3 regions of the Rhizobium sp. OAE497 genome follow, and region 2 is predicted to be linked to each of the others. Evidence: predicted binding sites of a transcription regulator. Region 2 holds the regulator's gene; each other region holds the start of a gene.

Region 1 (5,748 bases), 780 kb from region 2:
AGCCGGACGCCCTGTTTTCCTGGGCGACGCGCGCCAGCCGGCTGATGCCGAACTACAAGGGCTGCATCAAGATTTCGCGTCTTGGCGATTACCCGACCAATCTCAGCTATTTCAAGAATACCGACGTCCTGGTGTGTAATACGCCCGGGATCGGCGAACATGTGCGTAATATCGGCTGGACGCGCGGTGTCGAGGTCATCTCCAATTTCACGACGACGGACCGGGTTGCTCCCGTCGATCGCGCCACGCTCGATACGCCTGAAGGCGTTCCCGTCGTCATGTCGATGGGGCGCTTCGTTCCGCGCAAGCAGTTCGCCTTGCTGACAGCCGCCGTCGCCAAGCTGCCGGGCGTCTATCTCTGGCTTGCCGGGGACGGCGAGGAGATGGAGAATGTTCGCAAGGTTGCCGCCGATCTCGGCGTGAGCGATCGCGTCCGTTTTCTCGGCTGGCAGAAGGATACGAGGCCCTTCGTCGCCGCTTCCGATATTTTCGTCATGCCCTCCAGCCATGAGCCGCTCGGCAATGTCATCCTCGAGGCATGGGCGCAGCACAAGCCGGTGGTTTCCAGCCGCTCGGAAGGGCCGCTCTGGTTCATGCGCGACGGTGAGAACGGTTTGCTGGTCGATATCGGCGATACGGATGGATTTTCGCGCGCCATCGAGCGGTTGATCAATGACAACGTTCTGAGCGAGAAAGTGGCGGCCGGCGGCAATAAGACGCTGATGCAGCAGTTCTCCGAAGAAGCCGTCTGCAACGCCTATATCGAGCTCTTCAAGCGCAAGCCGTAAAATCAGTAGCGGGTCGAGCGGTAGACCGCGGCGATCCGCTTTGCTTCCATGTCGATCTGGAAATCTTCCATGATATGCGTCAGACCGACGGCGGCAAGGCTGTCGCGGCCGGGCGTATCGTCCATGTAGCGGGCGGCCATTTCTGCCATCGCATCCAGGCTGTCGCGGGCGATCATGCCCTGCGGGCCATTGCCGTCATCCACCAGCAATTCCGGAAACGCCCCGACATCCGTCGCAATCACGGGTACGCCCGTTGACATCGCTTCCAGCGGCGTCAGGCCGAAGCCTTCCCAGCGTTGGGGGGCGATGAAGAGGTCGAGGGCGCGGTACCAGTCGTTGATGTTGGTGTGCTCGCCGACGAAGAGGATGCGGTCTGCAAGGCCGGCGGCGGTGACGCGGGCTTTCAGGCCGTTTTCGAAATCGATGTGCTTGGCGGTGGCGCGGCCGGCGATGATGGCGATCCAGTCCGGACGATCGGGGAGTAGGCGGATCATCGTATCGACGAAGAGATCGGTGCCCTTCTGGTGGCGGACGCGGCCGAAGCAGCCGGCGATCTTCTTCGTGGCGTCGAGACCGACTGCGGTCTTGGCGGCCGCCTTGTCAGCAGGCGGCGAGAAGCGGACAGTGTCGATGCCGTGCAGGATGACGGTGCTCGGCACTTCCAGATAGGCGGCGGTCTTGCCGCTGGTGGCGATCACCGCGTCCATCTTCGAAATCAGCCATTTCGTCCAGCCGGTATGCTTGCGCTGCGAGGCCGAGGTGAAGACGATCTTCAGCTTCATGCGCAAGAGATCGCGCATGATGATCGCCGGCAGCATCTCGACATTGCGCCGCGCATGCCAGACGCGGTGCTTCTTGCCCACCGGCGGTGTCCAGAGATGGATGAGATCGCGAAAGCGGATATGCGGAAGAGTTGCCGGCAGGCCGGGGCCGAGCGCTGCGATCTTCTGACCGAGCGCTCGCTGAACCGGAATCAGCTGGATGATCGTCGACGTCACGCCGGAGAGGCGCCGCTTGAAATTCGGCGCGATGATCTCGACGTCACGGATATCGATGCGGGCAGGGCGGCTGTCTGGCGCCACGGATGATCAGCCCCAGGAAATCTGGAGGATTTCGTAGGCCTTGGAGCCACCGGGCGCGTTGACTTCGATGGATTCGCCGACTTCCTTGCCGATCAGCGCGCGGGCGATCGGGGAAGAGATGGAGATGCGGCCGGCCTTCACGTCGGCTTCCTGGTCGCCAACGATCTGGTAAGTCTTTTCTTCCTCGGTGTCCTCGTCGACGAGCTTCACCTTGGCGCCGAACTTGATCTTGTCGCCGGACATCTTCGTGAGGTCGATGACTTCGGCGCGCGCCGTCAGGTCTTCGAGCTCGGCAATGCGGCCTTCGTTGAGGCTCTGGGCTTCCTTGGCAGCATGGTATTCTGCATTTTCCGACAGGTCGCCATGGGCGCGCGCTTCGGCGATCGCCTCGATGATGCGGGGACGCTCTTCCTGCGTGGCGCCAGCGCAGTTCTTCCTGCAGCTTGACGAAACCACCCTGCGTCATCGGAACCTTATCTACCATTTTCCCGTCCTTTATTCTTCGTGCCGCTACAGGTAGGCAGTGACACAAAAGAAAACAGGTCCCGAAGAGAACTTCGGAACCGTGCCAACAATCCTAGTTGCTTCGCTTATAGCAGATCGCTACCGGCGATTTCCATAAAATTCGTATCAGCGCTTCTGACCCGGCTCATGGTTGCGATATCTAGCGCAGAAATCCGCTGGCTTTCATTGACGTTTAGCAAAAGAACATATAGTGAACAGATCCATGAAGAAGTCGCTGAATGAACGATTGGCCATCCTCTCGGATGCCGCGAAATACGATGCTTCCTGCGCTTCCAGCGGTACGACGAAGCGCGATTCGGGCGCCAGTGGCGGGTTGGGCTCGACCGAGGGATCCGGCATCTGCCATGCCTATGCGCCGGATGGACGATGCATCTCGCTGCTGAAAATCCTGCTGACCAATTTCTGCATCTATGATTGTGCTTTCTGCATCAACCGCTCGTCGAGCAATGTCGAGCGCGCCCGCTTCACGCCTGAAGAGGTGGTGTGGCTGACGCTGGAGTTTTACCGGCGCAATTACATCGAGGGGCTGTTTTTATCCTCCGGCATCATCCGCTCTTCCGACCATACGATGGAGGAGATGGTGCGGGTGGTGCGCGAGCTGCGGGTTACCCATAATTTCCGCGGCTATATCCATCTGAAATCGATCCCGGAGGCGTCTGCGCATCTGATCGAGGAGGCGGGGCTTTATGCCGACCGGTTGTCGCTCAATATCGAGCTGCCGACCGATAACGGCATCACCCGTCTGGCGCCGGAGAAGAAGCCGTCGAGCATCCGCCGCTCGATGGGTGATCTCCGGCTGAAGATCGAGGAGGCCGGCGAGCCGACGCTGCAGACCAAGCGGCGCAAGCGCTTCGTGCCGGCCGGGCAGAGCACGCAGATGATCGTCGGGGCCGATGGCGCCAATGATGCGACGATCCTCGGCACCAGCGCCCGGCTCTATGGCAGCTACGGGCTGCGGCGCGTCTATTATTCCGCCTTCAGCCCAATCCCGGATTCGTCGAAGAACCTGCCGCTGATCAAGCCGCCGCTGATGCGCGAGCACCGGCTCTATCAGGCAGACTGGCTTTATCGTTTCTATGGATTCGGTATCGATGAGATCACCGCCTCGCAGGAGGGCGGCATGTTGGATCTCGATCTCGATCCGAAGCTCGCCTGGGCGCTCGGCCATCGCGACCAGTTTCCCGTCGATATAAACAAGGCCGCCAAGGAGTTGCTGCTGCGCGTGCCCGGCCTTGGAACCAAGGCGGTGAAGGGCATCCTGTCCGGCCGCCGGTTCCGCAAGCTGCGTATAGAGGATCTGTCGCGGCTCGGCGTGTCGGTCAAGAAGGTACAGGCCTTCGTGACGGCGGAGGGCTGGACGCCGAAGCGGCTGATCGACCGGCCGGACCTGCGCGCCATGTTCGAACCGAAGCCCGAACAGCTGCAGTTGCTCTGATGCTGAAGGTGGCGCTGCAGGGCAGGGGTGATTTTACCGAGTGGCGCGATGCCGCCCGCTCGCTCGCCGCCGCCGGCATTGCACCCGGGGAAATCGAATGGCGGGAGAAGGGCGGCGACAAGCAGCTGTTCTGGGAAGAGGACGTGCTGCCGCCGCAACCATCGGGCAAATCGCAGTTGACCGTGCCACAGGCCTTCATCGACCTTGCCTCTGCCGTCATCTGTCACACAGATCCCGTCCGGTTCACGCTGCTCTATACGCTCTTGTGGCGGCTGCAATCGGACAGGAAGCTGCTCGATATCGTCTCGGACGAGGATGTCTCGCGGGCGCGGCTGATGGAAAAGAGCGTGCGGCGGGATGCGCACAAGATGACCGCCTTCGTGCGCTTCAAGGAGGTCGGTAGCGGCATCTCGATGAACGGGCGGCGGAAGTTCCTCGCCTGGTTCGAGCCTGATCATCATATCGTCGTGCGCAAGGCCTCGTTCTTCCAGCGGCGGTTCAACGACATGGACTGGATCATCCTGACGCCGAAGGGATCGGCCGGATGGGACGGGGTGAAGCTGACGACCAGCCACGAGCCCTGCGAAAAGCCCGATCTGACCGATGATGCCGATATGCTCTGGCGGACCTATTACGCCAATATCTTCAACCCGGCGCGGCTGAAGGTGAAGGCGATGCAGGCCGAGATGCCGAAGAAATACTGGAAGAACTTGCCGGAGGCGGAGCTCATTCCGGGGCTGGTCGCCAATGCCGAAAGCCGGGTGATCGAGATGGCGAAGCGTCAGGCGACGACGCCGCAGCCTTTCCATGACCGGCTGCAGCAGGCGGCGAGAAGCCAGCCCCTGCCGGAGCCGGCACCCGCCGGCACGCTGGAGGCGTTGCGGGAGCAGGCCGCCGTCTGCACCCGCTGTCCACTGCATGAGAAGGCGACGCAGACGGTCTTCGGCGAGGGGCCGGAGAATGCGGATATCGTCTTCGTCGGCGAGCAGCCGGGCGATCAGGAGGATCTGGCAGGACGCCCGTTTGTCGGCCCGGCGGGAAAGGTCTTCGATCAGGCGATCGAAGCCGCGGGGATCGACCGTTCGAGCCTCTATGTCACCAATGCCGTCAAGCATTTCAAATACGAGCCGCGCGGCAAGCGGCGCATCCATCAGCGCCCGAATATGGGCGAGGTACAGCATTGCCGCTGGTGGCTGAAGCTGGAGCTCGATCTCATAAAGCCGAAGATCATGGTGGCGATGGGGGCGACGGCGCTGGCGGCGCTGACCGAAACGAAGCACCGGCTGACCGACATCAGGGGGCAGGCGATGCGGATGCCCAATGGACGGCTGCTTTTCGTCACCGTGCATCCGTCCTACCTGCTGCGGCTTCCGGATGAACGGGATAGGGCTGAGCAGCTGGCGCTGTTCCAGCAGGATATGGTGGAGATTCAGTCGCTTATGCGCCGGATTTCGCAAAGTGATTCTGCTGCTTGAATTTCTGATTCAATGGTAGCCCCGATCGATGGGTGGCGAAAAAAGTCGCTGCGGCTGTCGGCTAAGGGTCATCTGAAACGTCCTTTGGCCGATGAGGGATATCCTCTCGATTGAAACCATATCAGGAGACGGGAAGCATGGCGCTCAAGCGGATGGACAATATCGGGATCGTCGTCGAGGACCTCGATGTGGCGATCGATTTCTTTCGCGAACTCGGGCTCGATCTCGAAGGGCGCGCGACGATCGAAGGGGAATGGGCGGGACGCGTCACCGGGCTCGGCGATCAGCATGTCGAGATTGCCATGATGCGCACGCCTGACGGCCACAGCCGGCTCGAACTTTCCCGGTTCATCCGGCCCGCGGTGATCGCCGATCACCGGAATGCGCCCGTCAATGCGCTCGGCTATCTGCGCGCCATGTTCACCGTCGATGATATCGATGAC
Region 2 (5,748 bases):
CGTTTGAAATCGTCTTAATCGAAGGCACGCAGATTGCAATGGCGTTTTCACAGCCGTTTTTGAGCCGCCTAACATGCCTTCATTTCAGGCCACCTGCGTGGCCTATTACAAGATCATGTCAGCCTTTTGAACGTCAGGCCGACTTTGCGATCGCATCGAAGGCCAGAAGCTTCTCGAGCAGCCGCGGCATATCCTTCAGATAGATCATGTTCGGGCCATCCGACGGCGCATTGTCAGGATCTTCATGCGTCTCGACGAAGACGCCGGCGACGCCGACGGCGACGGCTGCACGCGCCAGCGTCTCGACGAATTCGCGCTGACCGCCGCTCGATCCGCCCTGCCCGCCCGGCTGCTGCACCGAATGCGTGGCGTCGAAGATCACAGGCGCGCCCATGGCCGCCATGATCGGCAGCGAGCGCATGTCGGAGACCAGCGTGTTGTAACCAAAGGAAGCACCGCGCTCGCAGAGCAGGATGTTCGGGTTGCCCGTCTCATTCAGCTTGGCAAGAACGTTCTTCATATCCCACGGAGCCAAGAACTGGCCCTTCTTGACGTTGACGGCGCGGCCGGTCTTGGCCGCAGCAACGAGAAGGTCGGTCTGGCGCGAGAGGAAAGCCGGGATCTGCAGGATGTCGACGACGGTTGCGACCTCTGCACACTGCTCCTCGGTATGGATATCGGTCAGAACCGGGAAGCCAAATTCCTTCTTCAGATCAGAGAAGACTTCGAGCGACTTGTCGAGGCCGATGCCGCGCTGCGCCGAAAGCGAAGTGCGGTTGGCCTTGTCGAAGGAAGACTTGTAGACGAGGCCGATGCCGAGCTTCTTGCAGAGTTCGCTCAGAACACCGGCGATCATGAAGGCATGTTCGCGGCTTTCCATCTGACAGGGGCCAGCGATGATCGACAGCTTGCCGGCATTGGAAAAGGTAACGCGGCCAGCGCCTTCGCCGACGGCGACTTCTGCATTGGTGTTGCTCATTGGGTCTCCTCGAAGGCGAAGATCGCGCCTTGTCCCGGCGCCGGCTTCACCAATAGACGATTGTTCATATTCAAGTAGGTGATCCCGTTAGCAGCCAAATGCGCCGCTGTCACGGCCAGATCAGCGACCGCAAAGACGATTGCCCGCGCCCGCAGGCCGTTATCGGTGCCAAGCGGCTCGACATCGAAATAGGCCTCCATCCCTTCTTCGGAATAGATGGCGATCCGGACATTACTGAGGGCGAAGGAAAGGCCGAAGGCGGCCTCACCGGGCGCAACGCCGCCACTTGCCGTCTGCAACAGCGACGCGAAGGCGTCGGGTTCCTCCGCGCTGAGGGCAATCTCGACAATGCCGAGAACGCCGTTGGCATGAGTCTCCAGCGCCTTGCGATCGGCCGGAAAGGCGTTGATCCGCTGGCAGGCGAAAAAGAACACATCGGGCGCCCTCAGATCGGCGGCAAAGGCGAGCTTGAAGGCGCCGGTCGCCTGCGTTCCATCGGGCATGACGATCGGGCGCGAGAACTCCACCATGTCACCGCCGCTCAGCTGCGCGCCATCATAGGCGGCCTTGTCCGCATCGGCATCGTCGGTGCCGAAGACGACCGCCGAGAAGCCATCATCGCCGCAGCGGAAGCGGAAGGCCTGGTCGCGGGCGATAAAGCTGTTGCCCTTGGCGGCGGCCGCATCGCACTCCGCCTGGCTCGCGATGCCGAGCGGCTCGAGATAGGTCTTGTCGGCGAGGAAGACGCAGGCATTCTCCGTTCCGAACGGATGACGGCCATTGGCGGCGACGGTGAAACCGAGACGGCCGAGTCGCTCGCGGGCGACATCGATATGGGTGACGGGCAGTACCAGATGATCGAGCGGATGCGTCATGGCGGTTCCCTCCGGTGAAGCCGGCAGAGATTTGCACGCCGCGCCGGGCAAAGCGCAAGCGCGGATAACCAATCCGGCAAAGAAACTTTCAAAAATGACGAAAAATGATGGGAAGTTTTACCAATATTTAGGCACTTGCGGAACACATATGGAACATATAGTGTCCGTTCTGGCTTTGTTTCACGAATCTGGGGAAAGACTTCGATGCTGACGCGCAAACAACAGGAGCTTCTCCTCTTCATTCACGAGCGGATGAAGGAGTCCGGCGTACCGCCGTCCTTCGACGAAATGAAGGATGCGCTCGACCTCGCCTCTAAGTCGGGCATTCATCGCCTGATCACAGCGCTCGAAGAGCGCGGCTTCATTCGCCGCCTACCGAACCGCGCCCGCGCATTGGAAGTCATCAAGCTGCCCGAGGCCTACAGCCCCAGCATCCAGCCGCGCCGCGGCTTCTCGCCAAGCGTCATCGAAGGCAGCCTCGGCAAGCCGCAGCCCGTCGCGCCGCCGAAGCCGGCGAACGAAGACAATAGCAGCTCGATCTCGGTTCCGGTCATGGGCCGCATCGCCGCCGGTGTGCCGATTTCGGCAATCCAGCAGAACACCCATGACATCACCGTTCCCGCCGATATGCTCGGAAACGGTGAGCACTATGCGCTTGAGGTCAAGGGCGACTCGATGATCGAGGCCGGCATCTACGACGGCGACACCGTCATCATCCGCAACACCAATACCGCCAATGCCGGTGATATCGTCGTCGCCCTCGTCGACGATGAAGAAGCGACGCTGAAGCGCTTCCGCCGCAAGGGCGCATCGATCGCACTCGAAGCTGCCAACCCGGCCTACGAAACGCGTATCTTCGGGCCTGACCGCGTCAAGGTTCAGGGCAAGCTTGTCGGCCTTATCCGCCGCTATCACTAACGGTGATCTCATCACCGTCAAAAGTGCCGCTACGCCAATCATAGGCGCGGTGGCGGGTCCAGGGGCGGTCGAGATCCTCGAAGGATGCGGTGACCGCTGCAGCACCTCCATCGAAGCTCAACTCGACAGAGCCTGTCCTTCTTAAAGTAGCGCCGGTGAAGAGCAGCGCGCCAGAGCGGCAGCTTTCAAGCCGCAGGCGCACCGGTGTGACAACGATATCGGATGCATCGCAGGCGGGGCCGAGGTAAGCGGCATTGTCGATGACCGTCAGCACCGAGCCGTTCTCCAGCTTTGCCGTGCACCAGGCTTTCTTGACGCAGGAAAACCGCTCTTCCCTGGCGTTCACCGCAATGGCGCTCTGCGCTTCCTGCTGTTGCGCTGGTGTCAGCCTCAATCTTTCGCCCGGCGGCGCGGTGGGGACCAGTGCCGATGTGATGAAGATCGGCTCGCGATGGCTGTCCAGCACCAGAGCCCGTTTCCACTGATCGAAGATGAAACCCGGCGGGCGCTGGCGATTGGTGGCGATTGCGCTTGAACCGATGATCCCCGCCATGCTGCCGTCCTCAGCAATGACGATCTTCGGCGGCGGCTTTTCGGGAAGCATGACGACCACAAGCGTCGACAGGGCCATGATTGCCGTGCCGATGTGCCTCAGCCGGGTGCGCAGCAGGGTCAATAGCAGGAAGCCCGCGACCGCAGCCGGGAAATACCAGGCAGGCAACCGGCCGACGCCGATATCACCGCCCCAGGACGAGACGGTCTTGGCGATCGCGATCACCAGATCGAGACCGAAGCCGACCACCTGCCAGGCCCAGGCATCCAGCCCAAACGGCATCAAAAGCATTGCAAGCAGCCCGGCCGGCATGATGACGAAGGAGATGACGGGCATGGCGGCGAGATTGGCAGGCAGGCCATAGGCCGTCAGCCGGTGAAAATGCTCGATCGAGAACAGCGCCGTCGAGAAACCGCCGATGACGGAGGTGAGCAGGATGCCGCCGAAGAAGCCGGCCGCCGATGACATGAGCCTGACGAGGCGCAATTTCGCAAAGGGCTTGTCGCGGGCCGGCCGCTCCTTCCAGAGCGCATAGCCGGCGACCAGCGCCAGCGTCGCGGCAAAGGACATCTGAAAGCTCGGCCCCATGATTTCTGAGGGCGAGATGGCGATGATGATCAGCGCCGAGAGCGCCACGTTGCGCAAACTGATCGACGGCCGGTCGAAGAACACCGCCGTCAGCATGATCGCCATCATGATGAAGGCGCGCTCGGCGGAAACTGCGAAGCCGGAAATCAGGAAATAGGCGGTGACGGCTGCAAGCGCTCCGGCGGCCGCGATCTTCTTGACCGGATAGGCCTGGGCGACGGACGGAAACAGGCTGAGCAGCGTGCGGAACCCGACGAAGAAGATGCCGGCGGACAGCGCCATGTTGAGGCCGGATATGGCGATGATATGGGCAAGACCGGATTGGCGGAGCGCTTCGGTGGTCTCTGCCGAAATCGCCCGCCGCTCGTCGGTCACGAGGGCGGCGGCGAAAGCGCCGGTATCGCCGGGCAAAATGCCCCTGATGCGATCACCGATGCCGCTTCTCAGCCGGTAGAGCCACTCGAAGGCGCTGTCGGTCAGCGAATGCTCGTCTGCGGCTCCCGGCGTCACCGTCGTTGGCGCCCCATAGAAAAACCCATTGGCGCCAACGCGATCGAAATAGGATGAGAACGAGAAGTCGTTGAGACCGGGGAGTGCCGGACCGGAGGGTGGCGTCAGCCGCGCCCTGCCCTTCACCCAGGTTCCCGTCTCGAACTCGGACTTGGCGCCGCGGGCGATGACAGTCACCCGGGCGGGCGGGCGTTTCACCACCGGGTTTTCGGTTGCGCGCAATGACAGCAGGTAGCGCCAGCCGCCGCGGCCGTCGCTTTCCCGGCGCTCGACCCGTCCCGTGACCGTCGTCGTCACGGCGGAATCAAGGAGGATGGTCTCGGCTCTCCACGTTTCGAATTGCGCAGTCGCCACGCCTGCCGCGACCAACGTCAATGCGGCGATCACGACGCGCATCCCCTCCCGCGCCCGATCGGTCACGATCATGAGAGTGAACAGCACCGCGATGAAGAAGAGCGGTATAATTGGCGAAACGCCGGTGCCGGCCGCAAACCACGCGACAGCACCAAAGCCGAGAGCAACTGGCGCGAAGAGCATTCGCGCACCGTAGGCGAGCTCTTCGTCGGCGCATTTCGGGATGTCGCCTATCGCGCGCCTGATGGATGATCGGAGCCGGTAGGCGCTGAGCGCGGCCGGTACGTGCCGCATCGGCACGGGCACGAGGCCAGAATAGGCGCGCGCTGGTTCAAGATGCGGCAATTTGGCCGCATCGTCCGAAAGCTTCAGGCTGATCTCGCTGCTTTTCAACCCCGGCATGTAAAGAGCCTTGCGACCCATTAAAATACAACCAAGATGCAACCCTGCGCGCGTTTCAGCAACAATAATCGATTGAAAAAACGCAAAAAATCGTGAGTGCAAAAAGCCTAAATAAATCATCGGCTTCCGCTATGCGTTTACAGCATCGCAGGAGTGCCTAAAAGTTGATACTGCGATGCACAAAATGGCGTCACGGTAACTTGGCATTAGGCGCGCTATCATATAGCAATCTGAGCGGACGCTTAACCCTATGGCGCTTTTATGGCGCCGCCGCCAATTTGGAGGATCAGAATGACGGATCAAAGCGCAACAATCAAAATCGGCGACAAGTCCGCCAATCTTTCCGTAAAGAGCGGAACGATTGGGCCAGATGTCATCGATATCGGCGCACTCTACAAAAACACCGGCTCCTTCACGTACGATCCTGGTTTCACCTCGACCGCATCCTGTGAATCGAAGATCACCTACATCGATGGCGATGAGGGCGTTCTCTTGCACCGCGGCTATCCGATCGAGCAGCTGGCCGAGCACGGCGACTTCCTGGAAGTCTGCTATCTCCTGCTTTACGG
Region 3 (5,748 bases), 600 kb from region 2:
CGACAACCTTTCGCCATCGCGCAGAATGACAGGATCGTTCTCGGAAGAATGCTGCAGCAGCATGCGCACCAGAGACGCCGCCTTACCCTCCTGCTTCAGCCGGAAATAGGCCCAGGCGCCTTCCTGATAACGATCGATCAGCTCGGCCTCGCCAAGCAGCTTCAGGTGCCGGGAAATGCGGGGCTGCGACTGGCCGAGAATTTCGGTAAGATCGGTCACCGTCAGGTCACCGGCGGCCAGCAGCGCCAGAAGACGCAGACGCGTCGGCTCACCTGCCGCCTTCAAGACGTCAACGAGCGCATCCAATCCAAGCCTGACAGGTTCAGCCATATTCGACCCAATCAACATATAAAGATATCTTTATGTGATTTGAGAAACCGTGGCAAGCGTCAATCGCGGCTATTCACGAAATTTGCTGGCCGGATAGCGACTTGGACGGGTGGCGTGATTGTCGAGGGCTGCGCTTCTCGGGGGCGCGGCTTGAGGCGGCACTCTCCTCTCTCATCCCCCAAAACAAAAGCCCCGGCACAAAGGCCGGGGCTCGCATCAAACAGGCTCAAAAAACTCAGCGCGTCAGGCGCTTGTAGGCCTGGCTGCCTGGGTTCAGCGCATCGGGGCCGAGGCGGCGGACCTTGTCTTCTTCGTAGTCCTCGAAGTTGCCTTCGAACCACTCGACATGGCCGTCACCTTCGAAGGCGAGGATATGCGTCGCCAGGCGGTCCAGGAACATGCGATCGTGGCTGATGATGATGGCGCAGCCGGCGAAGTTTTCGAGCGCGCTTTCCAGCGCACCGAGCGTTTCCGTGTCGAGGTCGTTGGTCGGTTCGTCGAGGAGAAGAACGTTGCCGCCGGCCTTCAGCATCTTGGCGAGATGCACGCGGTTACGCTGACCGCCCGAGAGGTTGCCGACCTTCTGCTGCTGGTCGCCGCCCTTGAAGTTGAAGGCGCCGCAATAGGCGCGCGAGTTCATGTCGAACTTGCCGAGCTTGATGACTTCGGCGCCGCCGGAGATTTCTTCCCAGACGGTCTTGTCGGCGTTCAGCGCATCGCGGCTCTGGTCGACATAGCCGAGATGCACGGTTTCACCGATGCGGATAGAACCCTCATCCGGGGTTTCCTGGCCGGTGATCATCTTGAACAGCGTCGACTTGCCGGCGCCGTTCGGGCCGATGATGCCGACGATGCCGCCCGGCGGCAGCTTGATCGACAGGTCGTTGATCAGAGTGCGGCCGTCAAAGCCCTTCTTGATGCCTTCGAGTTCGATGACCACCTGGCCGAGACGCTCAGAGACCGGGATGATGATCTGCGCATCGCCGGGACGGATGTTCTCGGCGGCATCGACCAGCTGTTCGTAGGCCTTGATACGGGCCTTGGACTTGGCCTGGCGGGCCTTCGGGCTGGAGGCGATCCATTCCTGTTCGCGCGACAGCGCCTTCTGGCGGCCGGCTTCTTCGCGGGCTTCCTGCTGCATGCGCTTGGCCTTGGCCGTCAGGTAGGCAGAATAGTTGCCTTCGTACGGAATGCCGCGGCCACGGTCGAGCTCGAGGATCCAGCCGGTGACGTTGTCGAGGAAGTAGCGGTCGTGGGTGATCATCATCACGGCGCCCGGATAATCGCGCAGGTGCTTTTCCAGCCAGGCGATGGTCTCGGCGTCGAGATGGTTGGTCGGTTCGTCGAGGAGCAGCAGATCGGGCTGCGACAGAAGCAGGCGGCAGAGCGCGATACGGCGGCGTTCACCACCCGAGAGATTGGTGACCTCGGCATCCTTCGGCGGGCAGCGCAGCGCTTCCATCGCCATCTCAACCTGCTGTTCGAGATCCCAGAGGTTCTGGCTGTCGATGATGTCCTGGAGCTTGGCGCCCTCTTCCGCCGTCTCGTCGGAATAGTTCATCATCAGCTCGTTGTAGCGGTCGAGCACGGCCTGCTTGTCGGCAACGCCTTCCATGACGTTTTCGAACGCGGTCTTGCTTGGATCGAGCTTCGGCTCCTGTTCGAGGTAGCCGACGGTGGCGCCTTCGGCGAGCCAGGCTTCACCGGTATATTCCTTGTCCTGACCGGCAATGATGCGCAGAACGGTCGACTTACCGGCGCCGTTCGGGCCGAGAATACCGATCTTGGCGTCCGGGTAGAACGACAGGTTGACGTTTTCGAGGATCTTCTTGGCGCCGTAAGACTTGTTAAGTCCCGACATATGATAAATGAACTGACGTGCCATGTGTGAACTGCTCCAGGCGCAAACTTTAAAACCGTGCCGCTATGTAGGCGAAACGGGCGCGCCGGGCAACGCCGAAACCGGTATTGCTACCGGATTTCGGGCCTCGGGATGACGTCCCTGCCTGATTCAGCGGCGCCTAGAAGCCGGCCGCATCGACGATCCCCTCGTTGCAGCCGAACGACGTCCGCCCTGCACCCTGGATCAGCTTGCCGAGACCGGCGTTCATATCCGTCACCGCATCCTGCGAGAGGCCGATCGTCAGCTCGCTGATGACGCGCACCCCGCCTGCCCTGCGGCAGCTCATCTTGACGCGGTCGCTGGCGCCAGCGCCGAAACTCTTGTCGAACGCCGCCTTGATCTGCTCCGCGGTCACCATCTTGCCGGTGTTGGCGGCGAAGAGATCGCGCACCGCCGAGCCGTTGAGATCGCCCATCAGCCGCACCGCCGTGCCGAAATAGGCGTCGGCAGAAAGCTTGGTGCAGGTGCCGTGCTTGGTCCATTCATGGCGTTCGAGCGCCGATTGCGTTCCCGGCATCGCCTTGGCGAGTGCGGCCGCATTTTCCGGCGTCAGCTTGACCTCGGGAAGCGAGCGCCAGTCGCCATCCTTGTCGGCCGCCTGCTGGTCTCCGGGAACTCCGCAGTAATTCTGCCGCATCGGCCAGAGGCCGTGCAGCGAAAAGTTCGTCGCATCGTAGCGCTCGGCCGTCTGGCTGGCGCATTCGGCTTTCTTCTGGTTGGTCTGGCAGAAGGCCGGCTGCCAGCTGGCAGCGAGAATGAAGCGGGTGCGCCCCTCCTGCGCCATCGCCGAACCGGCGGAGAAACCCGACAACGCAAGCATCACGGCAACAACAAGGAACCTGCTCATCTCCACCCTCTGAAAATAGAACAATACACGAACAAATAAGCATGAAGCTCGCCTCGCCGCAACCCTGAATCGCATGAATTTCCCCTGCATATCGTCGCAGCCCTGCTTGCATTTGCCGCCCGATCTGCTCTGGTACCGGCCGGGAGGACCGAATGTTTTCGCAAACACAATGGCTTAAGAGACCGGACGCAACGCTTGCCTTTCACCATGCGGCGGCAGAGGGCACGGCACGCGCCATCCTGATCGTCTGCCACGGCCTTGCCGAACATTCGAAACGATACGAGCGCTTCGCCGCGGCGATGGCCGCCCGCGGCTATCATGTCTTCGCCCACGACCACCGCGGCCACGGCGAGACCACCGCGCCCGATGCGCCGATCGGCCAGTTCGCGAGACGGCACGGCGTGACGCGCGTGCAGGAGGATGTTGTCGCCATGCGCGATCACGCCGCCGGCCTCTATCCCGGCCTGCCAGTCATCCTCTTCGGCCATTCGATGGGCGGACTGATCGCGCTCAACACGGCGGTCTCCTACCCCGAAAAATTCAATGCCGTCGCCGTCTGGAATTCGAACTTCGCCGTCGGCGCGGCGGGTCGCGCCGCCCAGGCAATCCTGCTTGCCGAAAAAGCCCTGAAGGGATCGGATGTGCCGAGCGGCCTCCTGCCGAAGCTGACCTTTGCCGCCTGGGGCAAGGCCATCCCCGGCCATCGCACCGCCTTCGACTGGTTGTCGCACGATCCCAGTGAAGTCGACACATATATCGCCGATCCGCTCTGCGGCTTCGATGCCTCGGTATCGCTGTGGCTCGACATCTTCGAGCTGACCTTCCGGGCGCCGAAGACCGAGCATCTGAACCGGCTGCCGAAATCCCTGCCGATCCATCTTGTCGGCGGCGGACAGGATCCGGCGACCGAGCACGGGAAAGCCACAGGATGGCTGTCAAACCATTTGAAACGACATGGCTTCTCCCGTATCACCACTGAAATATATCAGGACGCCCGGCACGAGACCCTGAACGACACCGGCGCCGCGGCGGCCATCTCGGCCTTCGCCGATTGGTGCGATGGCGTGACGGCACGCTCCTGAGAGCCCCGCAGACAAGAATGGTACGGCAATGAAGACGACAGCATCCTCCGAAGTCACCATGGGCCTGATGCTCATGCTTCTCTCGGTGCTGTTCTCGCCGCTGATCGATATCTTCGCCAAGCTGGCGATCGCCACCGTGCCGTCTGCCGAGATCACCGCGGCGCGCTTCGCCGTCCAGGCGATCTGCATGCTGCCCGTCGTCATCTGGCGCAAAAACCTCGCCGATCTCTCGTGGAAGCAGACCTTCTATCACGCGATCCGCGGGATCATCATGACCATCTCGATGATCTCCTTCGTCGCCACGCTGAAATACATGTCGGTCGCCGATGCGATCGCCATCTTCTTCGTCGAGCCGATCATCCTGACGATCCTCAGCAGCATCTTCCTCGGCGAAGCCATCGGCTGGCGGCGCTACACGGCCTGCGGCGTCGGCTTCTTCGGGGCGATCCTGATCATCCAGCCGAGCTTCCAGGAAGTCGGCTTCGTCGCGCTTCTCCCCGTCGTCAGCGCCGTCTGCATCGCCATCTCGGCGATGATGAACCGGGCGCTGGCGCAGCGCGAGGACCCCTGGGTCATGCAGTTCCAGATGGGCCTCTGGGGCCTCTTCTTCTGCTGCATCATTCTCTATATCGGCGAAAGCAGCGGCTCGGATGTGTTCGATCCGGTCATGCCCTCGGCGCTTGCCTTCTTCTATCTCGCCGGCGTCGGCGTCATGGCGGCGATCGCCGGCATTCTCGGCGTCTATGCCTATCGCGCCGCCCCCGCCTCGACGCTGGCACCGCTGCAATATTTCGAGATCGTCTCGGCGACGATCTTCGCCTGGCTGGTCTTCGGCGATTTCCCGGATGCGCTGAAATGGCTCGGCATCCTGATCATCATCGCGTCGGGCCTCTACATCATCTGGCGCGAGCGGCGCTTTGCATCCAAGCCCGTATCCGATACATCTGAGGCAACACGGGCGCCGTAAAACCGCCCGCGGGAGGAACATGACGGCCACCAGCAAAAAGCCGCCGCTTGATGGCATCAGGGTGATCGAGCTCGCCCGCGTGCTCGCCGGTCCCTGGGCCGGGCAGATGCTGGCCGATCTCGGCGCCGACGTCATCAAGGTCGAGAATCCCGAAGGCGGTGACGATACCCGCCACTGGGGGCCGCCCTTCGTCGAGGGCGCCGACGGCGAAAACCTCTCGGCCGCCTATTACCACTCAACAAACCGCAACAAGCGCTCGATCACCGCCGACCTGAAGACCGAAGAGGGACAGGCGCTGGTGCGCCGTCTCGCGGCAACCGCCGACGTGTTGATCGAGAATTTCAAGCTCGGCGGCCTCGTCAAATACGGGCTGGACTACGAGAGCCTGCGCAAGATCAATCCGAAGCTGGTCTATTGCTCGATCACCGGCTTCGGCCAGACCGGCCCCCATGCCAATCTCGCCGGCTACGATTACATCGTCCAGGGCATGTCCGGCTTCATGTCGATCACCGGTGAACCCGAGGGCCAGCCGATGAAAGCGGGCGTGGCGATCGCCGATATCTTCACCGGCATCTATGCCGTCTCGGCGATCGAGGCGGCGCTGATCCACGCACTGAAG

The links. The regulator LexA, encoded in region 2, represses DNA repair genes until DNA is damaged. The targets are predictions, from matches to a motif close to TGTTCNNNNTGTGTTCNG.
Region 1: a site for LexA is predicted at 2,575-2,592, ahead of ABIE40_RS12835 (putative DNA modification/repair radical SAM protein). Genes of this name have one in related genera too.
Region 3: a site for LexA is predicted at 3,097-3,114, ahead of ABIE40_RS11965 (ribonuclease T2 family protein). Genes of this name have one in related genera too.

What each region holds. Positions count from the first base shown of each region.
Region 1 covers NZ_JBEPOA010000001.1:2,504,034-2,509,781, reverse strand. The annotation lists gene ABIE40_RS12850 (glycosyltransferase) at 1-788, shown strand, start outside; gene ABIE40_RS12845 (glycosyltransferase family 4 protein) at 791-1,870, opposite strand; partial or broken gene greA (transcription elongation factor GreA) at 1,877-2,354, opposite strand; gene ABIE40_RS12835 (putative DNA modification/repair radical SAM protein) at 2,598-3,830, shown strand; gene ABIE40_RS12830 (UdgX family uracil-DNA binding protein) at 3,830-5,305, shown strand; gene ABIE40_RS12825 (VOC family protein) at 5,443-5,748, shown strand, end outside.
Region 2 covers NZ_JBEPOA010000001.1:1,728,330-1,734,077, reverse strand. The annotation lists gene kdsA (3-deoxy-8-phosphooctulonate synthase) at 134-979, opposite strand; gene ABIE40_RS08985 (VOC family protein) at 976-1,854, opposite strand; gene lexA (transcriptional repressor LexA) at 2,059-2,772, shown strand; gene ABIE40_RS08975 (ComEC/Rec2 family competence protein) at 2,753-5,071, opposite strand; partial or broken gene gltA (citrate synthase) at 5,471-5,748, shown strand, end outside.
Region 3 covers NZ_JBEPOA010000001.1:2,329,062-2,334,809, forward strand. The annotation lists gene ABIE40_RS11955 (ArsR/SmtB family transcription factor) at 1-330, opposite strand, end outside; gene ettA (energy-dependent translational throttle protein EttA) at 566-2,215, opposite strand; gene ABIE40_RS11965 (ribonuclease T2 family protein) at 2,352-3,080, opposite strand; gene ABIE40_RS11970 (alpha/beta fold hydrolase) at 3,233-4,162, shown strand; gene ABIE40_RS11975 (DMT family transporter) at 4,191-5,129, shown strand; gene caiB (succinate--glutarate CoA-transferase) at 5,149-5,748, shown strand, end outside.